Regions from separate parts of the Pseudomonas soli genome, predicted to be linked through region 1. Evidence: riboswitches for the same ligand, from Rfam matches in the RefSeq annotation. Region 1 holds a riboswitch; each other region holds the start of a gene.

Region 1 (5,143 bases):
CCACCAAAGCCTGGATACGTTCGCGCAAACCGCGCTGGCTGATACGAATGAAGCGCCAGGGCTGCATCAGGCCCACGCTGGGGGCTTGGTGAGCCGCGGCCAGCAGACGCCCGAGCAACTCGGGCGCCACCTCGCCGCCGGCGAAATGGCGCATGTCGCGGCGCTCACCGATGGCCCGGTAGATAGCCGCGCGTTCAACGGCGCTGTACGCGTGTTCGCTCATGGTCGCAACAGCGCCGCCGCCGCGTCGGGGTTGGACGGAAAATAGAAGTGCACGTAGGAAGCGGTCAGCCGGCCCAGGCGGAAGACCGCCTCGTTGCCGCGGCCGCCGTTGGGGCTCAGGCCCCGGGCTATCGGTTGCAGCTCGGTGCTGGTCAGCGAATGGTGATAGGTGTGGCCGCGCAGGGTGCCTTCGGGCAACTCGACGGCCTGCAGGGCCAGGGCCGCCAGGCGCTTCTGCATGGTCGCCTCGCCCGGCAGCAGGCCTGCCAACGGCGCACGCACACCGGCCACATCGGTCAGTGCGTCGAGCAGGTAGAGCATGCCGCCACATTCGGCCAGCAACGGCTTGCCCTCGGCGTGGTGGCCTCGGATCGCCTCCAGCATCGGTGAGTTGGCGGCCAGGGCCTGATGGTGCAGCTCCGGGTAGCCGCCTGGCAGGTACAGGCTGTCTACATCAGGCAACTCACGATCATGCAACGGCGAGAAGAATTCGAGCTGCGCGCCGAGGCTGCGCAGCAGATCCAGGTTGGCCCCATAGGTGAAGGCGAAGGCTTCGTCGTGGGCCACCCCGATGCGCACCCCGGCAAGCGGCGTGGTCACGCCCAGCAGCTCAGGTCGGGCAAAACCGACCGGTGGCGGCAATGCGGCATCGCAGCTGGCACCCAGCGCTTCGGCGGCGGCATCCAGGCGCGCATCCAGGTCGTTCAGTTCACTGGCCTGGACCAGGCCGAGGTGGCGGCTGGGCAGCTCGATGCCACGCTCGCGGGACAACCCGCCGTACCAGCGCAGGCCTTCGGTGAGGCTGCCTTCGAGCAACTGCGCATGGCGCAGGCTGCCAACCCGGTTGGCCAGCACCCCGGCGAACGGCAGGTCGGGCTGGTAACGTGCCAGGCCCAGGGCCAGGGCGCCGAAGGTCTGGGCCATGGCCGTGCCATCGATCACCGCCAGCACCGGTACGCCAAAATGGCGGGCCAGGTCGGCGCTCGACGGCGTGCCGTCGAACAGCCCCATCACGCCTTCGATCAGGATCAGGTCGGCTTCCCCCGCCGCTTCCCACAGCAGGCGACGACTCTCCTCGGCACCGATCATCCACAGGTCCAGCTGGTAGACCGGCGCGCCACTGGCACGCTCGAGGATCATCGGGTCGAGAAAGTCAGGCCCGCACTTGAACACCCGCACCTTGCGCCCGAGGTTGCGGTGCAGGCGGGCCAGGGCGGCGGTGACCGTGGTCTTGCCTTGGCCCGAGGCCGGGGCCGCGATCAGTACGGCGGGGCATTGGCGCGAGTCACTCACAGCTCGACGCCCTTTTGTGCGCGGATACCGGCCTGGAAGGCGTGCTTGAGCATGCCCATCTCGGTGACGGTATCGGCCAGTTCGATCATTTCGGGCTTGGCCGCACGGCCGGTGACGATCACATGCTGCATCGGTGGGCGGGCCTGGATGTCCGACAGCACCTGGTCGAGGTCGAGGTAGCCATGCTTGAGGGCGATGTTCAGCTCATCGAGCACCACGAACTGGATCGACGGATCCTGCAGCAACTGGCGCGATACCGCCCAGGCCGCTTCGGCGGCCGCGATGTCGCGCTGGCGGTCCTGGGTCTCCCAAGTGAAGCCCTCGCCCATCACGTGATAGCGCACTTGCTCGGGGAAGCGGCGGAAGAACAGCTCTTCGCCGGTGCTGTTGCGGCCCTTGATGAACTGCACCACACCGCATTGCATGCCATGGCCCAGGGCGCGGGCGAGCATGCCGAAGGCCGAACTGCTCTTGCCCTTGCCATTGCCGGTCAGTACCAGCAGCAGGCCGCACTCGTTGGGGGAATTGGCGATGCGCTCGTCGATGATCGCCTTCTTGCGCAGCATGCGCGCCAGGTGACGTTCGTCGCGTTCGGTGGATTCGCTCATCAGGGGTCTCCGCAGGCTGTCGCCGGTTGGCGACAGGGAAAAGGCGGGCAGACGGAGAACGCGCAGGGGCCGTGGCCCCAGGCCACATCGCACCGCACATCACCCTCCGTGATGCCGTTGGCAGTGACAGGCCGGTCTCCGGGCTCGCGAGCGGGACATGCCCGGACGACGCGCCTTCCCGGATACCTTTACCCAGTGGCCATGCGCCGTCTTTTACTCACCTACCGTTGCGGGGGCAGCGCCGGACTCGCGCCTGCTGGCGCTCACCGGCTTCCCAGTTTCACCCTGCCGAACCGCAGTTCGCCGGGCACCTGAAACACGCCGCGAAGGTTAGAGGGTTGCACCGGGAGCGTCAATCGAACGAAGACCGTTCTGGCCTGGGTCAATGGCCGATCCGCCAGCTTGTGCCACACTCAAAGCGGTGATATCACTTAGCCACCATTTCGGCTGGCCTCAATCACAATGACAAGGAGCGCAGCATGCAAGGCCTGATCATCAATAACCCGCGCCTGGAATTCCTGCGCCCGGCCCTGGAACGCTGGGTCGACTGCATCGACCGCTTCAACCAGTTCCAGGGCGACAACGAAGCCCCCTATTGGCATGGCGCCGCCGCCAACACCGGACTGCTCGCAGCGGCCGCCTGGCAGGCCGAGCTGACGGCGCTGCAGCAGTACACGAGCAAGAAACAGCGTGACGAAGGCGAGCGTGAGGCCCGCGGCGACCTGAGTATCAACAGCGCCGAAGAGTCGATCCACCTGCACACCAGCCAACGTTGGCCGCGCATGGCCCGTCTCGACATGGGCCCGGCCTTGCAGGAAACCGCCAACCACGCCAAGACGATCGCCTACGCCAGCCAATTCAAGGCCGGGGCGCTGTTCGTCACTCCGTGGAAGGCCGGCCAGCATGCCAGCCCCGAGGAACTCCAGGACCTGGTAGATGACCTGCAGAAACACACCGCTTGCGCGATCGCCTGGTACTTCCCCTATGGCTACCGCAAACTGCACAACGAATTGGGCCAGTACTATCCCGGCGTGGCATTACTGCTCAAGCAAGCTTGATGCCCCTGGCACAGGCCAATGAACAACCAGACGCTGTCCGCGTCCTTATCTAGCGAACAGCAGTCAGGGATTCTGCGCCAGATGTTCAGGGGGTAGCACCCGTTTGGCCTGAAGATAGGCCTTGGCCCAGTAGCTGTTCGACAGGTAGTCCAGACGCACGGTGCCCCCCGTGGAGGGCGCATGGACGAAACGCCCCTCACCCACGTAGATCCCGGCATGGCTGACATGCGAGCCGCCATTGGTGGCAAAGAACACCAGATCGCCGGACTGCAGCGCATTGATATCCACGTTCGGCGCACGCATGACGATCATGTCGCGGGTGGTGCGTGGCAGGCTTATACCCGCGGCATCACGATATACGTAGCCGATCAGGCCACTGCAATCAAAACCAGAGTCTGGAGTGTTGCCGCCCCAGCGATAGGGAGTGCCCACCAGCCCGATGGCACGAAACAGCACATCATCCGCCGCGGGCGAAGACGGCGACGAATTGAACACCACCGGCGCTGTGGGCATTGTCGCCGGAGCGGGAGCACGACTGGAACAGGCCGCGAGCAGGGCCACGAGGGAGAGGAATGCGAAGCGCGCCAACATCGCCATGATGTAAACGTCCTGTCGGGAAGCCCTCGGCCATGACCGAAGGTAAAAAGAGTTGAGAATTTAGATTAGCTGCTTTCTGTAAATGCGCACGGCGGCGAGCTTTTCAGCTACGCCGCCGTGGCAGGGTACAGCATTTTGATATCAATTCAATTGCGCGAGATCGTGGTCGGCGCCATGGCGAGCGCGCGCTTGGCCTCGATGAAGGTCTTGCTCCAGTAGCGATCGCCAAGGCTGTCGATGCGCACGCCACCGCTGCGGCGGCTGCTGGAATGGATGAACTGGTTGTCACCCAGGTAGATGCCAGCGTGGCTGACGCGACCACGACCGTTGGTGCTGAAGAACAGCAGGTCGCCGGGCTTGAGTTTGTTGCGGGCGACTTTCGGTGCGTCGACGTTGATCATCTCGCGGGTCGAACGCGGCAGGTTCATGCCGGCCTCTTCGCGGAACAGGTAGCCGATGAAACCGCTGCAGTCGAAGCCGGACTTCTCGGAGGTGCCACCGAAGCGGTAGCGAGTACCGATCAGGGCCATGCCGCGTTCGAGAATGCTGTCGGCCAGTACGGGCAACTGGTACGGCTTGCTGTTACTGGAGAAGGCCTCGAGGTCATCTTCGCTGGCCAGCTCTTCCTCGGTGAATACGGAAGAGGCAGAGGCCTTGGCCTTGACCGATTGCTCGGTGGCCATGCGTTGATCCTGCGAAGGTGCGACCGGGCCGGTGGAGGCACAGCCGTAAAGAAGGGTGACAAGTGCAAGTGGCACGAGGGGTGCGAAGCGCTTCAGCATGGGCACGACCGTGTCTGTAGTCCTTTAGAAGGGGGAAACTATGCCTTCTATCGGACCCATTTGCAAATTTTATCGAAAAACATGTGACTTTTCTGATTCGACGCTCTGGCACCGTGTTTTCAGCGCTACCAGCCGAGGGTTTCCTTGAGGAACGGAATGGTCAGCTTGCGCTGGGCCTGCAAGGAGGCCTGATCGAGGCGCTCGAGCAGGTCGAACAGCGCGCTCATGCTGCGCGTACCACGGGTGAGGATGAAGTGGCCGACTTCGTCGGTCAGATGCAGGCCGCGGCGCGAGGCGCGCAGTTGCAGGGCGCGCAGCTTGTCCTCGTCGGACATCCCGCGCATCTGGAAGATCAGCGCCAGGGTCAGCCGCGACTTGAGGTCGGCCAGCTTGATCGGCAACTCCCGGGGCGAGCTGGAGGCTGCCAGCAGCAGGCGCCGGCCACTGTCGCGCAGGCGATTGAACAGGTGGAACATCGCCTCTTCCCAGTCGGCCTTGCCCGCGATCACGTGCAGGTCATCGATGCACACCAGCTCGTATTGCTCGAGATGGTCGAGCAGTTCGACGCCACGCTCGAGCAATT
Region 2 (5,143 bases), 1.1 Mb from region 1:
TGCACGGTGCAGCACAGGCAGCCGTTGGCCAGCTCGTAGACACGGCCGTTGGCTTCTTCCTCTGAGCAACCGATGCTGCACTGCTTCAGGATCTCGCCATCGATACCCAGTTCGCCGAACTCGTTGACGATCACCGCGATCCGGCGGCCCTGGGCGTTGTCGAGCATATGGCGCAGCAAGGTGGTCTTGCCCGAGCCGAGGAAGCCGGTGACGATGGTGACGGGAAGCTTGGCCAGTGTTTTCATGTCGCAATGCCCTTGGCAGCAGTGGCGCGGGCATGCAGGACGACAGCCCCGGGTCGAGTCGCCCTGGCTGGTTCGCCACCGGATCACCCCGCCCGGTTGAAAGTCGAAAACGTTGCGAGGCAGGTCTCCTGGCTTGCACCGCCGGCCTTCTCAGCCAGTGGGATGGCGCCTTCCCGCGCGTGCGCAGTGGCTATGCCGATCCTTCATCAGTGCCTACAGTTGCGGGGGCAGCCGCGGCTTGTACCGCGTTCCCGTCTTAGCCCGGGCCAACGCCCGGGAACCTCGAACCGGCAAGGCTACGCAGTGCCTGCCTGACGGTCAACCGCCACAGCGATTGACGCAGGCCCGGCCCCGTGATTTGCTAACGCATTGCGTTCAGGTGCCCCCAACGGGGGTGAAACGGGAAACCGGTGCGTCGCGCGCCCTTTGAAGAGGGACGACAAGGCCGGTGCTGCCCCCGCAACGGTAAGCGAGAGAAGCATCCAGACCACTGTGCCCCCGCATGGCATGGGAAGGTGATGCTTGACCAATGGAGCCCCACTCCACCTCGCCAGCCCGGAGACCGGCCTGACATGCTTGCAGAACACCCCGCGGTGGGCGGGCGCTGTCGTATCACCTGGGCCAACCGTGCCTGGGGGCGTCGCGCCTGCCCGTTGCCACAACAAAAGCAGCAGAGGACGCGTCATGCCCATCACCCACGCCAAATCCAGTATCGCCACCCCCATCAGCCTCAGCCAGCGCCTGATCGTCGCGGTCGGCGCCACCCTGCTGGGCCTGTGCCTGGTGTACTTCGCCGGTTTCTCGCACATCGAGGCGGTGCACAACGCCGCCCACGACACCCGCCACAGCGCTGCCTTCCCTTGCCACTGAGTACGCCCGCATGATCACGCGCATCGCCCGTACCGCGGGTTTCAGCGGCCTGCTCGCCGCCCTGCTGCTGACCCTGCTGCAAAGCTTCTGGGTCGCCCCGCTGATTCTCCAGGCGGAAACCTATGAAACCGCCGCCCCCGCCGTCGAACACCATGAGCACGGCGAGGCGGCAGCACCTCATGAGCACAGCGCCGAGGCCTGGGCGCCCGAAGATGGCTGGCAGCGGGTCCTGTCCACTACCGGTGGCAACCTGGTGGTAGCCGTCGGCTTCGCTCTGATTCTCGCCGCCCTGTACAGCCTGCGCACCCCAGGCCGAGTGGCCACCGGTGCGCTGTGGGGCCTGGCGGGCTTCGCCGTGTTCTGCCTGGCGCCGACCCTGGGTCTGCCACCGGAACTTCCGGGGACAGCCGCCGCCGACCTCGGCCAGCGCCAGACTTGGTGGATCGGCACCGCCGCCGCCACCGCCGCGGGCCTGGCGCTGCTGGTCTTCGCCCACCATTGGCTGTTCAAGGTGCTGGGTGTCGCCCTGCTGGTAGTCCCTCACCTGATCGGCGCGCCGCAACCAGCGGTTCATGAAAGCTTGGCCCCCGAAGCGCTGGAAACCCAGTTCAAGATCGCATCCTGGCTGACCAACGCCGCGTTCTGGCTGGCCCTGGGCCTGCTCAGCGCCTGGTTGTTCCGCCGCTCCAGTCAGGCCTGATGCGCGACCTCGCTCGCCCGCCGGCGTTATATGCCGGCTTTGGCTGCCGGCGTGGCTGCCCGGTCGAAACACTCGCCGTGCTGCTGCGCCAGACGCTGACCAGCCACGCCCTGCCTCTGTCGGCCCTCAAGGCCATTGCCAGCATCGAACCCAAGGCGCGCGAACCTGGCCTGCTGGCGCTGGCCGAACGGCTCGGCCTGCCGTTCATCTGCTTCGACAGCAGCCACCTGGCAACCTTCGAACCGCTGCTCAGCCAGCGCTCGACAATAGCGTACGCGCAGACCGGCTGCTGGGGCGTGGCCGAAAGCGCGGCGCTGGCCCTGGCCGGGCGCAGCGGCACCGAGCCGCGCCTGCGCGTACCAAGGCAGGGGTTACGAGGCGCTACCCTGGCCCTGGCCATCGGCGGATAATCCGCTCCTTTTACCTGCAAGGACCCCCCATGACGGTCTATTTCATCGGCGCCGGCCCCGGCGATCCCGAGCTGATCACGGTCAAGGGCCAACGCCTGATCCGCCAATGCCCCGTGCTCATCTACGCGGGCTCCCTGGTACCTGCTGCGGTGCTCGAGGGGCACCAGGCGCACACCGTGCTCAACAGCGCCGAGCTACACCTGGAGCAGATCATCGAGGCCATGCGCCAGGCACATGCCAACGGGGAGGATGTAGCCCGCGTGCATAGCGGCGACCCCAGCCTGTATGGAGCCATCGGCGAACAGATCCGCCACCTGCGTGAGCTGGGCATCGACTACCAGATCGTCCCCGGCGTCACCGCCACCGCCGCAAGCGCCGCGCTGCTGGGCTGTGAGCTGACATTGCCAGGCGTAGCGCAGACGGTGATCCTCACCCGCTACGGCGACAGCTCGCCGATGCCGGCCGGTGAACAGCTGGCCGATCTGGCCCGCCATGGCAGCACCCTGGCCATTCACCTGGGCGTACGTCATCTGGAGCGGATCGTCGAACAGTTGCTGCCGCATTACGGTACCGACTGTCCCATCGCCGTGGTCCATCGCGCCACCTGGCCAGATCAGGACTGGGTCAAGGGCACCCTGGCGGACATCACCGAACGCGTGGCCGCCAAGGGCTTCCGACGCACCGCGCTGATCCTCGTCGGGCATGTCCTGGGCGACGCCCCCTTCGCCGAATCCGCCCTGTATCGCGCCGGCCACGCCCACCTCTATCGGCCCGGCCCGTGAAGCGATTGCCGAGCGGGCAGCGGCGGCGCACACTGGGCTTTCCAACTGGATGGAAGCCCTGAACATGCTCGACCTGCGCCCCAACTGCGAATGCTGCGACACCGACCTGCCACCTGAAAGCCCGGATGCGCTGATCTGCTCGTTCGAGTGCACCTTCTGCCGTGCCTGCAACGCGCAGCACTTCCATGATCGCTGCCCAAATTGCGGCGGCCAACTGGTGACGCGCCCAACCCGCGTGGGCAAGGTACTGGGCAACAATCCCGCCTCCGCACTCCGTGTACTCAAGCCCCACGCACCCTGCGCCTGAAGCCCCTGTGCTCGAACCTTGTTTGTAGGAATTTTCCACATCTTGGCGCGGGTTTTTCAACACCCCTATACTCGCCTATTACCAAGGGTGCTGAATATCCGTAAGGTGCGCGCTGCCCAGCAAGTCCGCGGCCCGGAACCTTGAAGACAAGGCTGGAAGCGGGATGCACTTTGACAGGAGCTACCTGAATGACATCCGTGCTGTTGGTCGATGACCACCACATCGTGCGGCTCGCCGTACGCATACTGCTTGAACGCGAACGCTTCACCGTCGTGGGCGAAACCGGCAAAGGCAAAGAGGCCGCACGCCTGGCCGAGCAAACCAAGGCAGACGTGGTCATCCTCGACATCGGCCTACCGGACCTCGACGGCATGGAGGTGATCAAGCGTCTCAAGTTGATCGCCCCTCCGCCGCGGATCATGGCACTCACCGGCCAGCCCGCCGATCTCTACGTGCGCCGCTGCATGGACGCCGGCATCTCGGCCTTCGTCAACAAGGACGAAGACCTCGATGCCCTGGTCTTTGCCCTCAAGGCCTTGGTCAAGGGCTACTCGACCTTTCCGCAGATGGCAGTCAACAGCAATACCCTGGAAAGCGAGACGTCGCGCCTGGGACTGCTGTCCAACCGCGAAATGGAAGTGTTGCGTCGGCTCAGCGCCGGCCAGAGCAACAAACTGATCGGTGAACAGATGAACCTCAGCGCCAAGACCATCAGCACCTACCGCGGCCGGATCATGGAAAAGCTCAAGGTCGAGTCGCTGGTGGAAATGGTCGACCTGGCCAAACGCAACAACGTGGCCTGAGTCATGAACAAGGGCGCCCTGCTGTGCCTGCTGCTGGCCATGCTGCCGGCACTTCCCGCGCACAGCGAAGCGCACAGCGAATCCCGACATCTTCTGGCCCGCGCCCTCAGCGCGGCGCCTCCCTTGACGCTCGCCGCCTCCGACCGTCAGTGGCTTGCAGAGCGTGGACGCCTGGTGCTGGGCAGCTCGCGCCCGGACTACCCCCCCTTCGACATCAACAACAGTCAGTCCGACTACGAAGGCCTGAGCGCGGACTATGCCGGCCTGATCGGCGAGCAGTTGGGCGTGCCGGTCCAGGTGCGCCGTTATCCAAGCCGCGAGCAGGCGCTGGCGGCGCTGCGCGCTGGCGAGATCGACCTGCTAGGCAGCTCCAATGCTTTCGAAGCCAATGATGCGCACCTGGCCCTCAGCCTGCCCTATGCCGACGACCTACCGGTCATCGTAACGCGCAAGAACCAGGCCCTGCGCGACGGTGACGACCTGGCCGAGCTGCGCCTTGCCATGGTGGATCACTACCTGCCCATTCAGGCGGTGCGTCGCCTCTATCCCCGCGCCCGGCTGGAGCTGTATCGCTCGACCCTCGCCGGGGTCGCCGCCGTGGCCCTGGGACAGGCCGACGCTTACCTGGGTGATGCCATCAGTACCGACTATGCAATCGCCAAGGGTTTCCAACAAACGGTCAAGGTCGATCACTTCGTCAAGGCCCCGGCCAGCAGCTTTGCCTTTGCACTGAACCAGGACAACCTGCGCCTGTTGCAACTGGTCGACCTCGCCCTCGGGCGCATCGCCGACAGCGAACGGCTCAACATCCTGCGCCGCTGGGCCGGAGGCAGCACCAGCCTGCTGCTCGACCGCCGCCTCGATGCCTTGACCCAAGAGGAGCGAGACTGGATCGCGCAACACCGGCAGGTCAGCGTGATGATCAACACCACGCTGGCGCCCCTGAGCTTCACCGACGCCCAGCAGCAACCACGGGGTATCGCCTTGAACCTCCTGGAGCGTATCGGCCTGCGCACGGGGTTGCGC
Region 3 (5,143 bases), 2.0 Mb from region 1:
GGGCCTGCTCGGCGGTGGCCGACTTGGTGACGAGGAAGGCGGTGAGGGCGTTGAACAGCTGCGACCCGGCGATGCCGGCGAGGATCACCTGGGCATTGTCATGGCGGCTGCCACTGGCGCGTGACAGCAGCAGCACCAGGGCGAACGCCGCCAGCGCGCCGATGAAGGCGCCGGCCGACAGCGACAGCACCGCGCCGCCCAGGCCGAACAGCCCCACCGCCACGGCGCCGGTCGAGGCGCCGGCAGACAGGCCCAGCAGGTACGGCTCGGCCAACGGGTTGCGCAGCAGCGCCTGGAGGATCACCCCACAGGTCGCCAGCCCCGCGCCGCAGGCGGCGGCGACCAGGGTGCGCGGCAGGCGGTAGTTCCAGACGATGCCGGCGTCGATCGGGTCGACGGCATGGCCGGCCTGCCACAGCTGGTTGGCCAGCACCTGCCAGATCGCCTCGGCGCCGACACGGGTCTCGCCGATGGCAATCCCGGCAAGCATGGCCAGGCACAGGGCGAGTAACGCAAAAAGGCTGATGGGCAGCAGGCGGCTCATGGCTGGGGCGCTTTACCGCTGGCGAAGGCGCTGGACAGCACGTCCAGGCCGCGGAACAGGCGGATGCCTGCCTGCATGGCGTCGGCATCGAGGACGATGATACGGCCGTGCTTGACCGCGTTCATATTGCGCGTGACCGGGTCGCTGCGCAGGAAGTCGAGTTTTTTCTGGTAGTCGTCGGCCGGATAGCGGCGGCGGTCCATGCGCGCGACGATCAGCCAGGTGGGGTTGGCTTTGACCAGGGTCTCCCAGCCCACGGTAGGCCATTCTTCGCTGGACTCGACCACGTTGCGCACGCCGAGGGTCTGCAGCATGTAGTCGGCCACGCCCTGGCGGCCGGCGACATAGGGGTCGGTCTTGAGGTCGGCGCTGGAAAACCAGAACAGCGCGCTGGTGTGCGCCAGGTCCTGGCCGGCCAGGCGCTGCCTGGCCTGTTCCAGCTGGCCCTGAAGCTCGGCATTCAGGCGCGCGCCACGCTCCTGCACGTCGAAGATCTCGGCCAGCTGGCTGACGCTCTTGTAGATGCTCTGCACCTTGAACGGCTGCAGGCGGGTGCCGTCGGCGCCCACCAGGTTGTCCTTGCCCTCGCAGTCCGAGGGCAGCAGGTAGGTGGGGATGCCCAGCTCCTGGAACTGCTCGCGGGTGCCGACCGCGCCCTGGGCGCCGATCATCCATTCGAACTGCGCCGTCACCAGTTGCGGACGTTTGCCGACCACCGCCTCGAAGCTCGGTTCGTTGTCGGCCAGGCGCGGGACCTTGTCGTTCTGCGCCTTGAATTCCGGCAGCACGTTGTTGAACCACAGCGAGGTGCCGGCCAGCCGCTCACCCAGGCCCAGGGCATAGAGCAGCTCGGTGCCGGCCTGGCCGACGGTCACCGCCCGTTGCGGGGCCTGTGTGAAGGTCTGCGGCAAGCCGCAGTTGTCGACGGTCAGCGGGTATTGGGTGGCGCTGGCATGGGCCAGGCATGACAGGGACAGGCCGGCGAGGAGGGCGGCGAGGCGGTACGGCATGGTGGGGCGATCTCCTGGGTGGTGCACGGAATGGCCCACGGACAGGCATCGCCGGGTAGCCGTGCGCAAGCACGCGGCCAGGGGCGGATGACCATCCCGGACACCCCGCCGGTTGGTGAATGCGTGCCGGCAGGTCTCCTGACTGGTGCGTCCAGGCCGGCGCCAGCCTTCCCGGGTCGGCAGACCCAGTGGCATCGATGGCGCAGGCTCGGCACCTACAGTTGCGGGGGCAGTTCCCTTTGGATCGCCAGTGGCGAGCCCGGGATTCCCTTTTGATTCCGTGTGGAAACCGGCGGGCGGCATGGTAGACCATCGGGCTGTCGGGTGAAAACGCTTTTACAGGTACTTGAGCCAGGCGATATCGCGCCGGCGCGCTTTCAGCCGGGCGAACCAGCGCACCGGCAGGTACAGCGCAAGTGGCAGCAGCACGGCGGTCAGCCATACCGCGCCCATGCCATCGAAACCGAAATAGCCGCCCTGGTTCAGGCCAAACAGCGCCACGCACGCCACATACAGCAGCTTGAGCACATACAGGTGCAGCAGGTAGAAGAACATTGGCGCTGCGCCAAACACCGCAAGCGGGCCGATCCAGCGGGCGTCGCCGGCACGCTCGAAGCCGCGCAGCAGGAGCAGGCCGACGCCTAGGGTCAGGGCCAGGAACAGCAACGATGGTGGATACTTGGTGATATTGAAGAAGCTCATCAGCGTCTGCCCTACGCTGGCGTAGAGGCTCCAGGGGGCTTCGCCGTAGCCATTGAGCAGGCGCAGCGCACCGAACCCCAGCAGCAACGCCACGCCGGCCCATAGCAGGCGCTGCTGGCGCTTGCCGGCGTCGCTGCCCCGGGAAAACCACGGCCCGAGCCCATAACCCAGGGCGATCACGCCGATCCACGGTAACAGCGGGTAGGACGTGCGCAGGCGCAGATGTTCGCCCACCTCCAGCCAACTGCGTTCATGCAGGATCGCCCATGGCACATGCAGCGCCGATTCCGGCCCGAAGTGCAGGCCATCGAGCAGGTTGTGACCGGCGACGATCAGCGCGCCGAGGGCGAGCAGCGCCGGGCGCGGCAGCCACACCAGCAGCGACAGGGCGAGCATGCTCAGGCCGATGGCCCAGATCACCTGCAGGTAGATCACGCTCGGTGGCAATTGGAAGGTCCAGGCGAAGTTGACCAGGGTGAATTCCAGCACTACCAGGAACAGACCGCGCTTGAACAGGAACACCGAGACATCGCCACGGCCCTGGTGCTTCTCGCCATACAACCAGGCCGATAGCCCGGTAAGCAGCACGAACACCGGCGCGCACAGGTGCGCCAGGGTGCGGCTGGCGAACAGGCTGGGTTCGGTGGCGTCGATGTTCATCGGGTCACTGACCTGGCGGTGCAGGAAGAACGTTTCGCGCACGTGGTCCAGCAGCATGAACAGGATCACCAGGCCGCGCAGGGCGTCGATGCTTTGCAGGCGTTGGGGGAGTTGGAGGCGGGTCATTGGAAAAGTCGCAAACGGAGGATTTGAGATGTTATCTCATAACAATTTATTGATCCACTGGCCCGCATTTGCATCGACGCCCCCGAAGCTATCGCGGGGCAAGCCCGTTCCTGCAGGTCACGCGCTATTCCTGCAGGCGCGGGCTTGCCCCGAGTTGGCATCGTTCGGCCCCGTGGGACACGCTCTGGCTCTGCCCCTCAGAGATCCAGCACCAACCGCGCCGAGCGCGCCCGCGACACGCACAGCATCATGCTCTGCTGGGCAGCCTTTTCCTCGTCGCTGAGGTATTGGTCGAAATGCTCGGCCTCGCCTTCGAGGATCGCCGTTTCGCAGGTGCCGCACACGCCTTCGCGGCACAGGCACTCGACCTTCGCGGCCTTGGACTTCTCGATGGCCTGGAGGATGGTCATGCCTTCCTCGACTTGCAGTTCGGTGCCCGACCGGGCCAGGACCACGGTGAAGGCCGCACCTGTGGCCGGCGCGGCGGCGGCGAACTGTTCCCAGTGCACCCGCGATTCGGCGATGCCAGCGGCGGCGGCGGTGGCGATCACCGCGTCGATCAGCGGCTTGGGCCCGCACACATAGAGGTGGGCGTCATCGGCCAGGCCCGCGCACAGCGCGGCGAGGTCGAGCTTGCGGTCCAGGCTGTCGATGTAGAACCGTGTGTTGCCGGCATGCGGGCCTTGTTCCAGATCGCCCTGGAAGGCGCCGTGTTCCGGGGCGCGGAAGGCGTAGTGCAGCTCGTAGGGGGTGGCGCCATCTTCCAGCTCGTGCAACTGCGCCAGGAACGGGGTAATGCCGATGCCGCCGGCGATCAGCACATGGCGCCCGGCATCGGCGTCCAGGGCGAACAGGTTGTTGGGGGTGGAGATGGTCAGCTCGCTGCCCACCGCGACCTGGTTGTGCATGAACGCCGAACCGCCCTTGGACTGCTCCTCGAGCCGCACGCCGATCTGGTAGCTGTGCAATTGACGCGGGTCGCTCATCAGCGAATAGGCATTGCTGAACTGGCTGCCGCAGGGCGACTGCATCTGCACGATCACGTGGCTGCCGCCGCTGAAGGCGGGCAGGGGGCCGCCGTCGGCGCGGGCCAGGGTGAAGCGCTTGATCTGCGGCGTGGCCTGTTCCACACCGGTCACGCGCACCTTGAACATCTCGTATTGCTTGGCCATGGCGTACCTCGACAACAAAGCCCCGCGCCAGGCCCTGGCGCGGGGCGGGGGAGCTTGGGTGTGTTCAGTCGTCCAGATGGGCGACCGCGATCAGGTTGTGGAAGTGGGCGATGCCGTGCTCGCTGACGCCGCTGCGCTGGGCGTCGACCATGATCCGGCCCTGGCCACGGTAGCCGCGGGACTTCAGGCCTTTCTGCACGCTCTCGACCAGGCGCAGGTCCTCGGGGCGGAATACTTCACGGTACCAGTCGATCAGCTTGTGCTGCTCTGCGCTGAGTTCCTTGTTGAGGAAGTAGATGTCGTAGTGCTGCAGGGTGGTCTCGGCATCGACCGGGAACTCGTAGATCACGGTCATGAAGTTGGCCCCTGGCGGTACGTTGAACATGGTGCATGGCCAGGCCCAGAAGCCGGCGAAGGACGGGTCTTTCACCGACTCGTCGAAGGTGAATGACTGCTCCGACGGTTTGGCCAGGCCGTATTGCAGGGTCCAGTTGCCGTGCAGGCTGTGGCTGTACTGGCCGACGTCCACCGAATCGGAGAAGCCGGGGTGGGCCGGAGCGCAGTGGTAGCACTCCAGGTAGTTGTCGACGATGGATTTCCAGTTGGCCGGAGTGTCGCTGACGAAGCGCGCGGCCAGATGCAGGTCGTCGATCACCGCGCAGGCTTCGCGCATGCGCTTCTGCATGCCCGGCAGCTGGTCTTCGACGGAGCCTGCGTCGTTGTCCATGTTGATGAAGATGAAGCCGGCGTATTCCTCCACGCGCAGCTGCACCAGGGTTGAATTGTCCTTGTCGAAGTTGGCCACGTTCTCGCAGTTGCGCGCATGGGCCAGCTCGCCGTCGAGCTTGAAGGTCCAGGCGTGGTACGGGCAGGTGATCACGTTCTTGGCCTTGCCGCTGCCTTCGAGCAGTTGGTGGCCGCGGTGCGGG
Region 4 (5,143 bases), 1.2 Mb from region 1:
CCATACTGGCCGCGCAGTTGCCAGTTGTCGTTCAGGTCGTACAGCGAGGTGAGCATGCCGACGGTGGCGCTGTCGCCGCCGCTCATGGCCTCGTGGCGCAGGCCGAGGCTCGGGTGCCAGTTGGGCAAGGCCTCGATCCTGGGACGCAGTTGGGCGTACAACGCATTGGCCTGGGCCTTGTTGTCGTCGATCACCAGCACGTCGTCCTGGCCCTTGAACCACTGGTTGTCGGAACCGAACACCAGGACGTGGCCGCCGTCGAGTTCGGCCTTGCCCTCGGCCTGCACGCCCCAATCGGTGAAGCCCCAGTAGTCGTTGTGGTTGACCACGTCGCGGGATCCGTCGGCGCGGTTGTTGATGCGGGTGTAGCGGGTGTCCCAGTCGTTGACGTGGCCCTTGACGAAGTAGCTCAGGCGCTCGCTGATGCGCTGTTCGAAGGTAGCCGTGGCGATCTGCTGCACGCGGTCATTGGTGGTCTTGTAATTGTTCACCGGTCGGGCGAAATCGAGGTTGGCGTCTGTGTACTGGTAGAACAGCTCCAGCCGCGCATCGTCGCCGAAGGCCTGGATCGCCTTGCCGCCGAAGGTGGTCACCTCGTAGCCGCGCTTCTTGTCGCTGACGTTGCCGCTGTAGTCGCGGTTGCGAAACGGCTGGTAACCGTCGGAGACGTTGTGGCTGACATAGGCCAGCAGGCCCAGGTCGCCGAAGCCATTGCTGAAGATCCGCTCGACGCGGGCGTCCTTGCTGCTGCCGGCGAAGCTGTCCAGGCCCAGGTTGACCTCACCTGAAGCCTGACGACGTTGCGGGCTGCGGGTGACGATGTTGATTACCCCCGCCACGGCCTGGGTACCGAACAACAGGCTCTGGCCGCCCTTGAGCACCTCGATGCGCTCCACCGCGTTGGCCGGCAGTGTGTCCAGATACAGGCCGCCGTACAGGCGGTTGTTCAGGCGTACACCGTCGAGCAGGATCAGGGTGTCGTCGTTGCGCCCGCCGAGCAGCGAGTAGGTGCCGTAGTCGAACGGGCCGTTCTTCGGCGCGACGTAGAAGCCGGGGATCAACATCTGCATCACCCGGGTGATGTCGGCGCCGGGGCCGGCGCGCTCGATCTGCTCGCGGCTGACGATCTCGACCTTGCTGCCGTACTGAGCCATGGCGGCGACCGTGGTCGACTCCACCGACGGCGCGGCGACGATCTGCTGGTCGAGGATCAGGGGGGTGTTTTCGGCCAGTGCCAGGGGGCTGGCCAGGCAGCCCAGGAACAAGGTCCGGGCCTTGGGGAAACGACGTCGGGAGTGAATCACAGCAATCATGCTCTTCTCGAAAGTGACTTTCGCAGAAGCACGCAGGAGCACGGATCGCGCACACGCCAATACCGGCCCATGCCCGCCCACCGCAGGAGTTTGCCTACTACATTCCAGGCCGGTCTCCGGGCTCGCAAGACAAGATGCCTTCACCTTCCCATGACACGCGGGCCACAGTGGTCTGTCGAAGGCATCACTTGCATACCGTTGCGGGGGCAGCACCGGACTGGCGCGAAGCGCGTACCGGTTTCCCGTTTCACCCCATGCGCGGCGGCATGGGACACCTGAAATCGGTCGGCATCAGAACACCTGGCGCCGAGAGGCGTCAAGCGAGGCGGGTGAATCGTTTCGAATGTTTTTTATCGGCCGTTCACTCTAGGCAGATGTGTCAAAAGTTGTAAAATCCGCACGCCTAACCTATTCCCTTCGAGCTTTGCCGATGAAGCTGGCCCGCCACACACGATCGCAAGTCGCCTGGGTGCTGTATTTCAGCATCCTGTTCGGCTCGTTGCTGTGCGCCATGGGCCATGGGCAGATGGCCGGGCTGCGCCTGGCCGGCCTCGACGACGCCGCCTGGTGCGCGGCCGACAGCAGCGGCGTGTTCAAGGGCGACCAGGACATCACCGACCCGGTGCTGCCCGCCGGCGGCGACTGCGTGATCGCCAGCCTGTTCAGCGCCATCCTGCTGGCGGTGTTCTTCGGCTTGCTGGCCCTGCTCGCCGGGGAGTCGAGCAAACCCTTACCCAGACAACCCGCGCCACGGCTGCCCAAGCAGCGCTGGCCACTGGTCAACCCCCGCGCCTCCCCCGCTTCGCTTCTCGCGTTCTGACATCGCCACGCCCTCGAACTGCCTGATCGGCAGCGGGCGTGCGCTCATTGATTTCAGCCAGGAAGCCTTGCATGTTCCGCATGACCACTCTGGCGCTGCTCGTTGGCAGCGCAACCTGCGCCTGGGCGCAGGACGACACCCTCACACTGCCCGCCAGCAACGTCACGGCCACCGCCGAGCAACCCAAGGAGGCGACCAGCCTCGACCTCGACCGGCCCATCGAAAGCGGCTCACGCCTGAACCTCAGCGCCCGCGAGAACCCGGCCTCGATCAGCGTCGCCGACCGCAAGACCATGCAGCGCATCGGCGCGCGCAACTTCCAGGACGCCGCCAACGCGCTGCCCGGGGTCAACGCCTCGGCACCGCCCGGCTGGGGTGGCTACGTGTCGTATCGCGGCTTCAACGGCGCCCAGGTCAGCCAGCTGTTCAACGGCATCAACCTGCAGTATGGCGCCGCCGGGCGCCCGGTCGGGGCATGGATCTACGACCGTGTCGAACTGCTCGGCGGGCCGTCGTCGTTCCTCAACGGCAGCGGCGCCGTCGGCGGCAGCCTGAACATGATCACCAAACTGGCCAACCGCGACGAGGACACCTTCGAGGGCCGCGTCAGCTATGGGCGCTACGACACGATGGAAACCTCGGTCGGCTTCAACAAGGCGCTCAACAGCGGCGACGGCCCGCGCCACTACGCGCGGCTCGACTACAGCCGCACCAGCACCAATGGCTATATCGACCGCCAGGAGAACGGGGCCGGCAACCTGGCCTTCTCGCTGCTCAGCGACATCAACGACCAGCTGTCGCACACCCTGGCCATCGAGTACCTGGAAGAAAAAGAGGACAGTCCGTACTGGGGCACGCCGGTTCTGCAGCCGGCGGTCGGCACCTTGCACATCGACAAGCACAATCGCTTCAACAACTACAACGTCGAGGACGGCCGCTACGAGCAGCGCACCCGCTGGCTGCGCTCGATCACCGACTACCGCATCGACGACAGCAACCAGTTGCGCAACACCTTCTACCACTACAACGGCCAGCGCGATTACCGCAACCTCGAGGTGTACCGCTACAACCCCGGTAACACCGCCATCGCCCGCTCCGGCGGCTACCGCCAGCGCCACGACCAGGAGGTCAACGGCAACCGCGTCGAGCTGACCCACCAGGGCCAGCTGTTCGGCCTGGCCAGCGACTGGGCGTTCGGCGTGGACTACAACCGCAACCAGCAGACCGCCTACCCGTTGTCCAAGGGCGCGTTCGACAGCATCGACCCCAACGGTTTCCAGCCCGGCCACTTCCTCGACATTCCTGGCATGGACGCGCCACGCGCCAAGGGCCGCAGCACCACCACCGACACCACTGCGGGCTTCGTCGAGAACCGTACCCGCCTGACCGACCAGCTGTCGCTGGTCACCGCGCTGCGCTATGACCATATCGACTTCGACGTGGTCGACCACGTGACCCGGGCCAAGCTGAATCGGCGCTGGGATGCCTTTACCGGGCGCCTGGGGCTGGTCTACGACCTGACCTCCAATATCAGCCTGTATACCCAGTACAGCACCTCGGCCGAACCGCCAGGCGGCTCGCTCACCGGCGCGTCGATCAGCCAGGTCGGCGACTTCGACCTGAGCACCGGCAGGCAGGTGGAAGTGGGCAGCAAGTTCGACTTCCTTGACGGGCGCGGCTCGGCCACCGCGGCGGCCTACCGCATCGTGCGCAAGAACATCTCGGTGCCCTCCTCGACCGTGCCCAACACCACCGAGCAGGCCGGCCAGCAGACCTCCACCGGCATCGAGCTGGCGGCGTCGTTCAAGGTCACGCCCAAGCTGCTGGCAGCGGGCAACTTCAGCTGGGTCAACGCCGAATACGACGAGTTCAACGAGACCATCGGCGGCGTGGTGTACTCGCGCAAGGGCAAGACCCCGGTGAACATCCCGGACCGGGTGGCCAACCTCTGGCTGACCTACGACCTGGCGCCGGGCTGGCAGGTCGGCGCCGACGCCCGCTACGTCTCGGCGGTATACGCCAACACCGCCAACACCCAGTGGGTGCCTTCGTACACCGTCTACGGGCTGTCGATGACCCACGACCTGGACCAGCACGTGCAACTCAGCGCCCGCCTGCGCAACCTCACCGACGAGGTCTACGCCCGCTTCATCCACCAGACCAACACCCAGTACTACCTGGGTGAGCCGCGCAGCCTGGAAGTCGCTGTGCAGTGGCGCTACTGATGGGCCTGAAACGCCAGCTGTACCTGTGGCATCGCTGGCTGGGCATCGTCGCCTGCCTGTTCATGGCGCTGTGGTTCGTCTCCGGGGTGGTCATGCTGTATGTCGGCTACCCCAAGCTGACCACGGCCGAGCGCCTGGCCCACCTGCCGGCCTTGCCGGCGGGATGCTGCGCCGAGTTGCCGGCGCAATGGGCTGAGCAGCCGGTGAAGGCGCTGCGCCTGACCAGCCTGGGCGGGCAACCGTACTATTTGCTGGAGCTGGCGGACGGTCGCCGCGTCACCCTCGATGCCGCCAACGGCGAGCCCCTGGCCATCGCCGACGCGGCCTGGGCCCTGGCCAATGCCCGGCAGTACGCCGGCAGCGCGGCATTGGCTTACCAGGGCACACTGGACGAGGACATGTGGACCCACTCCCGGGCCCTGGACAGCGATCGCCCCTTGCACCGGGTGCAAGTGGACGATGCGGCCGGCACCTGGCTGTACCTGTCCGGGCGCACCGGCGAGGTGGTGCGCGATGCGAGCGGCCGTGAGCGCGCCTGGAACTGGGTCGGCGCCTGGTTGCACTGGCTCTATCCGTTGCGCGGCGGCCTGGGCTTCGACAATGGCTGGCGCACCCTGGTGATCGGCCTGTCACTGCTCGGCACGCTGATGGCGCTCATGGGCATCGCGGTGGGCATCCTGCGCCTGCGGCTGCGCAAGCCTTACCGTAGCGGATCGTGCAGCCCGTACCCCGGCGGCTGGTTGCGCTGGCACCACATCGGCGGGCTGCTGTTCGGTGGGGTGCTG

What was found. Region 1 has a riboswitch for cobalamin ahead of cobO (cob(I)yrinic acid a,c-diamide adenosyltransferase). Riboswitches for the same ligand answer to the same signal wherever they lie in the genome.
Region 2: another riboswitch for cobalamin. It lies ahead of LU688_RS15775 (CbtB domain-containing protein); the one in region 1 lies ahead of cobO (cob(I)yrinic acid a,c-diamide adenosyltransferase).
Region 3: another riboswitch for cobalamin. It lies ahead of LU688_RS12015 (ABC transporter substrate-binding protein); the one in region 1 lies ahead of cobO (cob(I)yrinic acid a,c-diamide adenosyltransferase).
Region 4: another riboswitch for cobalamin. It lies ahead of LU688_RS15355 (TonB-dependent receptor plug domain-containing protein); the one in region 1 lies ahead of cobO (cob(I)yrinic acid a,c-diamide adenosyltransferase).

Annotation. Positions count from the first base shown of each region.
Region 1 is NZ_CP128543.1:4,545,664-4,550,806, forward strand. It holds gene bluB (5,6-dimethylbenzimidazole synthase) at 1-223, opposite strand, end outside; gene LU688_RS20995 (cobyrinic acid a,c-diamide synthase CobB) at 220-1,515, opposite strand; gene cobO (cob(I)yrinic acid a,c-diamide adenosyltransferase) at 1,512-2,123, opposite strand; cobalamin riboswitch at 2,236-2,453, opposite strand; gene LU688_RS21005 (hypothetical protein) at 2,603-3,181, shown strand; gene LU688_RS21010 (C40 family peptidase) at 3,245-3,778, opposite strand; gene LU688_RS21015 (C40 family peptidase) at 3,925-4,560, opposite strand; gene hda (DnaA regulatory inactivator Hda) at 4,686-5,143, opposite strand, start outside.
Region 2 is NZ_CP128543.1:3,423,802-3,428,944, forward strand. It holds gene cobW (cobalamin biosynthesis protein CobW) at 1-245, opposite strand, end outside; cobalamin riboswitch at 347-545, opposite strand; cobalamin riboswitch at 607-830, shown strand; gene LU688_RS15775 (CbtB domain-containing protein) at 930-1,115, shown strand; gene LU688_RS15780 (CbtA family protein) at 1,126-1,815, shown strand; gene LU688_RS15785 (cobalamin biosynthesis protein) at 1,815-2,225, shown strand; gene cobM (precorrin-4 C(11)-methyltransferase) at 2,255-3,007, shown strand; gene LU688_RS15795 (DUF1272 domain-containing protein) at 3,072-3,314, shown strand; gene LU688_RS15800 (response regulator transcription factor) at 3,503-4,117, shown strand; gene LU688_RS15805 (transporter substrate-binding domain-containing protein) at 4,121-5,143, shown strand, end outside.
Region 3 is NZ_CP128543.1:2,566,153-2,571,295, forward strand. It holds gene LU688_RS12010 (FecCD family ABC transporter permease) at 1-544, opposite strand, end outside; gene LU688_RS12015 (ABC transporter substrate-binding protein) at 541-1,554, opposite strand; cobalamin riboswitch at 1,666-1,863, opposite strand; gene LU688_RS12020 (acetyltransferase domain-containing protein) at 1,891-3,042, opposite strand; gene LU688_RS12025 (PDR/VanB family oxidoreductase) at 3,240-4,214, opposite strand; gene LU688_RS12030 (aromatic ring-hydroxylating oxygenase subunit alpha) at 4,279-5,143, opposite strand, start outside.
Region 4 is NZ_CP128543.1:3,326,040-3,331,182, forward strand. It holds gene LU688_RS15355 (TonB-dependent receptor plug domain-containing protein) at 1-1,313, opposite strand, end outside; cobalamin riboswitch at 1,404-1,607, opposite strand; gene LU688_RS15360 (DUF2946 family protein) at 1,744-2,133, shown strand; gene LU688_RS15365 (TonB-dependent receptor) at 2,205-4,358, shown strand; gene LU688_RS15370 (PepSY domain-containing protein) at 4,364-5,143, shown strand, end outside.